DNA from 2 places in the Streptomyces sp. NPDC018031 genome. Region 1 is predicted to be linked to the other one. Evidence: riboswitches for the same ligand, from Rfam matches in the RefSeq annotation. Region 1 holds a riboswitch; the other holds the start of a gene.
What was found. A riboswitch is a leader RNA that binds a small molecule or an ion and turns the genes downstream of it on or off. The one in region 1 is predicted to bind glycine.
Positions count from the first base shown of each region.

Region 2: linked by a shared signal. The riboswitch ahead of gcvP (aminomethyl-transferring glycine dehydrogenase) and the one ahead of gcvT (glycine cleavage system aminomethyltransferase GcvT) in region 1 are both predicted to bind glycine.

Region 1 is NZ_JBIRFT010000001.1:266,596-270,947, reverse strand. It holds gene glyA (serine hydroxymethyltransferase) at 1-848, opposite strand, end outside; gene gcvH (glycine cleavage system protein GcvH) at 882-1,259, opposite strand; gene gcvT (glycine cleavage system aminomethyltransferase GcvT) at 1,434-2,624, opposite strand; glycine riboswitch at 2,762-2,871, opposite strand; gene ACH4B3_RS01085 (AAA family ATPase) at 3,137-3,892, shown strand.
Region 2 is NZ_JBIRFT010000013.1:9,553-13,904, reverse strand. It holds gene gcvP (aminomethyl-transferring glycine dehydrogenase) at 1-2,533, opposite strand, end outside; glycine riboswitch at 2,596-2,722, opposite strand; gene ACH4B3_RS24820 (PRC-barrel domain-containing protein) at 3,024-3,341, shown strand; gene ACH4B3_RS24815 (DNA polymerase IV) at 3,416-4,352, opposite strand, start outside.

The DNA of each region.
Region 1 (4,352 bases):
TTGAACTCCTCGGTCGCGGCGACCTTGAAGGACACTGCCTTGGCGGCGATCACGTGCTCCAGCGGGCCGCCCTGCTGACCGGGGAAGACCGAGGAGTTGATCTTCTTGGCGAGCTCGGCGGTGGACAGGATCACGCCACCGCGCGGACCGCCGAGGGTCTTGTGGGTGGTGGTGGTCACGACGTGGGCGTGCGGCACCGGGTTGGGGTGCAGCCCGGCGGCGACCAGACCGGCGAAGTGCGCCATGTCGACCATCAGGTAGGCGCCGACCTCGTCCGCGATGCGGCGGAAGGCGGCGAAGTCCAGCTGGCGGGGGTAGGCCGACCAGCCGGCGATGATCAGCTTCGGCTTGGACTCCTTGGCCAGGCGCTCGACCTCGGCCATGTCGACCAGACCGGTCTCCACGTCGACGTGGTAGGGGACCACGTTGTAGAGCTTGCCGGAGAAGTTGATCTTCATGCCGTGGGTGAGGTGCCCGCCGTGGGCGAGGTTCAGACCCAGGATGGTGTCGCCGGGGGAGAGCAGGGCGAACATCGCGGCGGCGTTGGCCTGGGCGCCGGAGTGCGGCTGGACGTTGGCCGCCTCGGCGCCGAACAGCGCCTTGATCCGGTCGATGGCGATCCGCTCGACGACGTCGACGTGCTCGCAGCCGCCGTAGTAGCGGCGGCCGGGGTAGCCCTCGGCGTACTTGTTGGTGAGGACCGAGCCCTGGGCCTCCATGACCGCGACCGGAGCGAAGTTCTCCGAGGCGATCATCTCCAGGGTGGACTGCTGTCGGGAGAGCTCGGCGTCGACGGCGGCGGCGACGTCCGGGTCGAGCTCGTGCAGGGAGCTGTTGAGAAGCGACATCGGGTTCCCGTTCGGATGAGGGGCGAGGGCGGATCAGCTGCCGGAGAACTCGGCGTACTCGTCGGCGGAGAGCAGGTCCTCCGGCTCCTCCGTCAGCTTCACCTTGAACAGCCAGCCGCCCTCGAAGGGGGCGGAGTTCACCAGCGCCGGGTCGCTCACCACGTCCTCGTTGATCTCGGTGATCTCACCGGAGACCGGGGAGTACAGATCGCTGACCGACTTGGTGGACTCCAGCTCGCCACAGGTCTCCCCGGCGCTCACGGTGGAGCCGACCTCGGGGAGCTGCACGTAGACCACGTCGCCGAGCGCGCCTGCCGCGTGCTCGGTGATGCCGACCGTCGACACGCCGTCCTCGGCGGGCGACAGCCACTCGTGCTCCTTGCTGTAGCGGAACTGCTGGGGGTTGCTCATGTCGTGATTCTCCTGGATACGAGGGTGTGGTTATGCCATCGGTCTTGACAGGTGGGACGGGAGCGCCGAATGTGACGCAGCCGTCAGCGCGGCGGCCGGACCGCCGCCACCGGTGCCGGACCGGACCGGCGGGGACACCCGCGGCCGGTGGCTCCCGGCGGCGTCACCGGTGGGTCAGCGCTGCCGCTTGTAGAAGGGCAGCGCGACCACCTGGTACGGCTCGTGCGCACCGCGGATGTCCACCGCGACGCCTTCGGTGCCGGGCTCGGCGTACGCCGCGTCCACGTACGCGATGGCGATCGGCTTGCCCAGGGTCGGCGACGGCGCGCCGGAGGTCACCTCGCCGATGACCGAGCCGTCGGCGGCCACCACCGGGAATCCGGCGCGCGGCACCCGGCGTCCCTCGGCGATCAGGCCGACCAGCTTCCGCGGCGGGGTGGCCGCCGCCCGCTCGGCCGCGGCCCGGAGCGCCGCGCGCCCCACGAAGTCGCCGTCGTTCGTCGTCTTGTCGAACTTCACCACCCGGCCCAGGCCGGCGTCGAACGGCGTGGTCGCGGTGGTCAGCTCGTGTCCGTACAGCGGCATGCCGGCCTCCAGGCGGAGGGTGTCCCGGCAGGACAGCCCGCACGGCACCAGGCCGGTCCGCTCGCCGTCCGGGCCGGCGGCGTCCGCGGCCACCTCCGCGCCGGCCTCGGTGAGCGCCTGCCACAGCTTCTCGGCGTCCGCCGGGGCCACGAACAGCTCGAAGCCGTCCTCCCCGGTGTAACCGGTACGGGCGATCAGCGCGGGCACCCCGGCGACGGTGCCGGGCAGTCCGGCGTAGTACTTCAGCCCGTCCAGGTCGGCGTCGGTCACACGCTTCAGGATGCGCGGGGAGTCCGGCCCCTGCACGGCGAGCAGGGCGTACGCGTCACGGTCGTCGCGGACCTCGGTGTCGAACCCGGCCGCGCGCTCGGTCAGCGCGTCCAGCACCACCTGGGCGTTGGAGGCGTTGGCCACCACCATGAACTCCTGGTCGGCGAGCCGGTAGACGATCAGGTCGTCCAGGATGCCGCCCTCGGGCTCGCAGATCATGGTGTAGCGGGCCCGGCCGACGGCGAGTGCCGCGATGTTGCCGACCAGCGCGTAGTCCAGGGCCTGGCCGGCCTGCGGGCCGGTGAGGGTGATCTCACCCATGTGGGAGAGGTCGAAGAGGCCGGCCCGGGTGCGGACCGCGACGTGCTCCTCCCGCTCACTGCCGTACCGCAGCGGCATGTCCCAGCCGGCGAAGTCGGTCATGGTGGCCCCGAGGGAACGGTGCAGCGCGTCGAGCGCGGTGTGGCGCGAGGCGCCGCCGCCGTCGGCGGGGCGTGGGGCGTCTGTCATGTACATAGCTCCAGGCGAGGCGAAGGGGTGTCGTTCTCCCCATCTGTCATCGGAACCTGAGAGCTTCACCGTGACCCCGGCGGGTCCGGCTTGCACCTTCGGCGGAGCCGCCGGAGCGGCTCACTTTTCAGATCTGCCTCGCCCGCGCGGTATTCGGGGCCTGAGAGATTCAAGGGAGGACTTGCTCCTTCGGCGCCCCGGTGCCCGGCAGGGTGTGCCGGACCGGGGACTCTCCCGCGCGGGTTCAAGCGGCCGGTATGCAGTTGCGGGCACATCATTGCACGTGCCCGCCATAACGGAACCCCCGGACCGGCGTGGATTCACCTTGAATGTCATTACCTTTTCTTGACACTCTTCGGGTAGGCCGCAGTGACCGACCCAGGAGGACGATCACGGTGCAGGGGCAGTGCGGAAGCGCGGGAGTGGCGGCGGACGGTACCGCCCTGCCGCGGCAGCAGGCCGAGCGGGCGGTGGCGTCGATCGTCCCCGGACGCGCCCGGGCGGTGCGGGACCTGCGCGGCGGCGCCCCGTCGGGGCGGGAACCGCGCGGGCGGCCCGCGGCGCCCGGGGCCGCGTCCCCGGCGGCGCCCCGGGCCGGTGCGCCGGTGCGGGCCCTGCCGGTGGTGGCGGCCCCCGCGGCCGGCCGGCTGATCGCCGCCGGGCCCCGCACCGGGCCCCGGCCCGGCACCGGCCGCGCGGCCGGTGCCGGGCGGGAACGTGAGCTGCGCTACCCCGTGGGGGACGTGGTGGTGGTCTCCGGGCTGCCCGGGAGCGGCAAGAGCACCCTGATGAGACGCGCCGTCGCCGGCCTCGACCGGCAGGGCGGACCGGTGCGGCGGGTGGACTCCCACGACACCCGGGAGCGCTGGGAGGCCGCGCTGCCCGGCTGGCTGCCCTACGCCCTGTACCGCCCGCTGGCCCGGCTGGCCCACTACGCCGGACTGCGCCGCGCGCTGCGGTCCGGCGCCGGGCTGGTGGTGCACGACTGCGGCACCCTGGCCTGGGTGCGGCACTGGCTGGCCCGGCACGCCCGGCGCCGCGACCGGGCGCTCCACATGGTCCTGCTGGACGTGTCGCCCGCGGTCGCCCGGGACGGCCAGGCCGCCCGCGGGCGTGGGGTCTCCGGGTACGCCTTCCGGCGTCACCGGCGCGCGGTGAGCCGGCTGGTGGCGGACGCCGAGCGGGGGCGGCTGCCGCGCGGCTGCGCCTCGGTGGTGCTGCTGGACCGCCCGGCCGCGGACCGACTGCGCGCCATCGGCTTCGAGTGACCCCGCGGGCCCCGGGCCCGCCCGCCCCCGGCCCGCCCGCCGCGGGCCCGCCCGCCCCCGGCCCGCCCGCCGCGGGCCCGCCCCTTCCGGGGCCGGGGGCGCGTCCCTGTCCCTGTCACCGCCCCCGTCCGGCCGGCCCCGGCCCAGACTGCGGACTTCGCCCTGGACTGCCGGCCCCCGGGCCCCGGCCCGGGCTGCGCTCCGGCCCCCGGAGACCGGCCCGTCCCCCAGGCCGCGGACCCCGGCTCCGGGCCGCGACCCCGCCTCCCCTGCGTCCCCGCCCCAGGCCGCGGGCTCCGTTCCCGGGACCGCGGACTCCGTTCCCCGGGCTGCGGCCCCCGGCTCCGGCCCGCCCCCCCCGGGCTGCGGGCCTCGCCCCGGGCCGCGGACTCCCCCTGCCTGCGGCCCCGGCCGGTCCGGGCCGCCGGGGCCGCCGGTCCGGATCGCGGGCTGCCCGCCG
Region 2 (4,352 bases), on a different contig from region 1:
CGTAGTCGATGAGGCGCTTGGCCACATCGTCGACCGTGACGCCGGTGGCCTTGGTCAGCGGCCGCAGATCGATGATGCACTCGTGCGCCACCAGGCCGCCGGGGCCGGTGTAGAGCACCGGGTAGTGCGGCTCCAGACGCTTGGCGATGTAGTTCGCGCTGAGCACCGCGACCTGCGTGGCCTGCTTGAGCCCCTCCCCGCCCATCAGCCGGACGTACGCCCAGGAGATCGGCAGGATGCCGGCCGAACCCCACGGGGCGGCGGAGATCGGGCCGACGCCCGTCTCCGGGCCCGCGGCGGCCTGCAGCGGGTGGTTGGGCAGGTACGGGGCGAGGTGCGCGCGGACCGCCACCGGGCCGACGCCCGGGCCACCGCCGCCGTGCGGGATGCAGAACGTCTTGTGCAGGTTCAGGTGGGAGACGTCGCCGCCGAACTTGCCCGGTCCGGCCAGCCCGACCAGTGCGTTGAGGTTGGCTCCGTCCACGTACACCTGACCGCCGGCGTCGTGCACGGCCGCGCAGATCTCGGTGATGTGCTCCTCGAACACGCCGTGCGTCGACGGGTAGGTGACCATCAGCACGGCGAGTTCGTCCCGGTGCTTGTCGATCTTGGCGTGCAGGTCGGCGGTGTCCACCTCGCCGTCCTCGCCGGTCCGGACCACCACGACCTTCATCCCGGCCATCACCGCGCTCGCCGCGTTGGTGCCGTGCGCCGAGGACGGGATGAGGCAGACGGTGCGCTGCTCGTCACCGTTGGCCCGGTGGTAGGCGCGGACCGCCAGCAGTCCCGCGAGCTCGCCCTGCGAACCGGCGTTGGGCTGCAGCGAGACCTTGTCGTAGCCGGTCACCTCGGCCAGCCGCTCCGCCAGCTCCTCGATCAGCGTGAGGTAGCCCGCGGCCTGGTCGGCCGGCGCGAACGGGTGCAGCCCGCCGAACTCCGGCCAGGTGACCGGCTCCATCTCAGTGGTCGCGTTGAGCTTCATGGTGCACGAGCCCAGCGGGATCATGCCCCGGTCCAGTGCGTAGTCCCGGTCGGCGAGCCGGCGCAGGTAGCGCAGCATCGCGGTCTCCGAACGGTGCTCGTGGAAGACCGGGTGGGTGAGGTAGGCGTCGCCGCGCAGCAGCCCGGCCGGCAGCGTGTCGTCGGTGGCCGCGTCCAGCTCGTCGACGCCCGGCAGCCCCTCGGCCACGCCGAACGCCGCCCAGACCGCGCCGAGCTCGGTGCGGCCGGTGGTCTCGTCACAGGCGATGCCGACGTGGTCGGCGTCGGTGAGCCGAAGGTTGACCCCGGCCTCCCGGGCGGCGGCCACCACCTCGGCGGCCCGGCCCGGCACCCGGGCGGTGACCGTGTCGAAGAACGCGTCCGTCACCACCTCGACACCGCCGGCGCGCAGCCCGGCGGCGAGTACGGCGGCGTAGCGGTGGGTGCGGCGGGCGATGCCCGCCAGGCCCTCGGCGCCGTGGTACACGGCGTACATCCCGGCCATCACCGCGAGCAGCACCTGGGCGGTGCAGATGTTGCTGGTGGCCTTCTCCCGGCGGATGTGCTGCTCACGGGTCTGCAGCGCCAGCCGGTACGCCTTGTCGCCGTCGGCGTCCAGCGAGACGCCGACGAGCCGGCCGGGCAGGTTGCGGGCGTACGCCTCGCGCACCGCCATGAAACCGGCGTGCGGGCCGCCGAAGCCCATCGGCACGCCGAAGCGCTGGGAGGAGCCGACCGCGATGTCGGCGCCCAGTTCGCCGGGCGAGGTCAGCAGGGTGAGGGCGAGCAGATCGGCGGCGACCGTGACGACCGCACCCAGCTCGTGCGCGCGCTCGATGACGGCCCGCGGGTCGCGGACGGAGCCGGAGGCGCCCGGGTACTGGAGCAGCACGCCGAACACACCGCGCTCGGCGACCTCCGCCGGGATGCCCTCGGACAGGTCGGCGACGACGACCTCGACGCCGGTCGGCTCGGCACGGGTCCGGATGACCGCGACGGTCTGCGGCAGGCAGTCGGCGTCGATGAGGAAGACCCCGTCCCTGACCTTGCCGACCCGCCGGGACAGCGCCATGGCCTCGGCGGCCGCGGTGCCCTCGTCCAGCAGCGAGGCGCCCGAGGTCGGCAGGCCGGTGAGGTCGGCGACGACGGTCTGGAAGTTGAGCAGCGCCTCCAGCCGGCCCTGGGAGATCTCCGGCTGGTACGGCGTGTAGGCGGTGTACCAGGCCGGATTCTCCATGACGTTGCGGAGGATGACCGGCGGGGTGTGGGTCCCGTAGTACCCGAGGCCGATCATGGAGGAGAGCACCTGGTTGCGGCCGGCCAGGCCGCGCAGCTCGGCGAGCACCTCGGCCTCGGTACGGGCCTCGGGCAGCCGGAGCGCCTCGGTGCCCTTGATGACGTCGGGGACGGCGACCTGGGTGAGCTCGTCGAGGGAGCCGAAGCCCACCTGGGCGAGCATCTTGGCCTGCGCCTCGCTGTCGGGGCCGATGTGGCGGCGGGCGAACGGGGTGCCGCGCTCCAGCGCTGCGAGGGAGATGCGGTTGGCGGTCATCTGCGAAAGGCCTCCTGGTCTGTGCGACCTTCGAGGGGCACCACGGCGCTGGTACCCGGACGGCCTCCCCCTCTGTCATCTCAACCTGAGAGCTTCGCCGGCCGCACGGGCCGACTTTCACCGTCGGTGAGGAGGGGTTCCGGAGCGTGTGCTCGCCCGTGGCCCACCCTGCTTTCCAGAGTGACCTCGCCCGCACGGTACGTGTGCCTGAGAGATTCCGGGGAGGATTTGCTCCTTCGGCGTCTCCGGCGGCCTGCCGGGCCCCACCCGCTCGTGCCGAGCGCGGTGGTTACCGGCGGTGCCGCCGCAGACTCTCCCGCACGGGGTCTGCAGCCATTGGCCAGCCTACCAGCGCCGATGCCGTCAGGACCCGGCCGGGAACCCGTCACTACCGCTCTCAAGTGGCCCTTTGCCGCGTTGTGGCTTTTCGTAGGTGTCACGGCAGACTGTTCTGCGAGTCCGGTGGGAGTCTTTCGCGAGTGGAGGGTCCGTGCAGGCCGACATCGATCCGCGCCGACTGATCGGGCGCAAGGCCTTCGACCGTGCGGGCGCCCGGCTGGGCACGGTGGACGAGGTCTACCTCGACGACGCGACGGGCGAACCGGAGTGGGCGGCGGTGCGCACCGGGCTGTTCAGCCGGGACGTGTTCGTACCGCTGGGCCCCAGCGAGGTGGTGGACGACACCCTTCGGGTGCCCTACGAGCGCGGGCTGATCAAGGACGCGCCGGACTTCGGGGTCGGCCGCCATCTCTCGCCCGAGCAGGAGCTGCAGCTCTACCACCACTACGGGCTGGACGTGAACCGCTGAGGCGCCCACGGCGGCCGCCCGCGCCGGGCGCGGGCGGAGCGCCCGCACGCCGGTAGCGCCCGGGCGCCGCCGGGTCACCCCGGGGGCCGGTCCCGGGTGAGGATCGACGGCGGGTCGACGGGGCACAGCGCCGGGTCGTCCACGGCGAAGGTCCGTACCCGGCCGGGCGCCGACCACGGGTCCTCGAACCGGACGGTGACCCGCCCCACCCCGCTGCCCTGCACCCACCCGGCCCCGTACTCGCCGTGGCACACGTCGGCTCCGGGCAGCCAGCGTCTGGGCCGCGCGGTCTCCTCGTCCGGCCCGGGGGCCGCCACGGCCCCTGGCGCGCCCGCCACGACCGCCGCGGGTATCAGCGCCCCGCCGCCCGCCGCCGAGCTCGCCGGCGGCCCCTCAGAGCCGCCTACGGCGGGGCTGCCGGGAGCGGCGTCCGGGGCGCCCGGACCATGCGCCCCGGACGCGGCCGGCACCGCCGCCCGGGCCACGGCGTCCGCGGCCGACCGCCGCGCCAGGGCCGCTTCGGCGGCGTGCGCCGCCTGCGCGAAGAGGTCCTCCTGGGTGTAGTCGGCGAGACCGGTGACCCCGACGCCCAGCAGCCGCACCCCCTCGGTGGTGTCCACCTGCTCCAGGAGCCGGGCGGCGGCCTCCCGCACCACGGCCGGGTCGTCGGTGGGGCCGCGCAGCGTCTCGGACCGGGTGAGGGTGGAGAAGTCGTACCGCCGCACCTTGATCACCACGGTGCGGCCGGCGCGGCCGGCACCGCGCAGCCGCTCCACGCACCGCTCGGCGAGCCGGGCGATCTCCAGCTGCACCCGGGTCCGGTCGGTGAGGTCCTCGTCGAAGGTGTCCTCCACCGAGACCGACTTCGACTCGCGTTCCGCCACCACCGGCCGGTCGTCCCACCCGTTCGCCATCGCGTACAGCGACGTCCCGTGCGCCCGGCCCAGCAGCCGCACCAGTTCGGCCTCCCCGGCCTCCCGGGTCTCCGCGACGGTGTGGATGCCCGCCCGG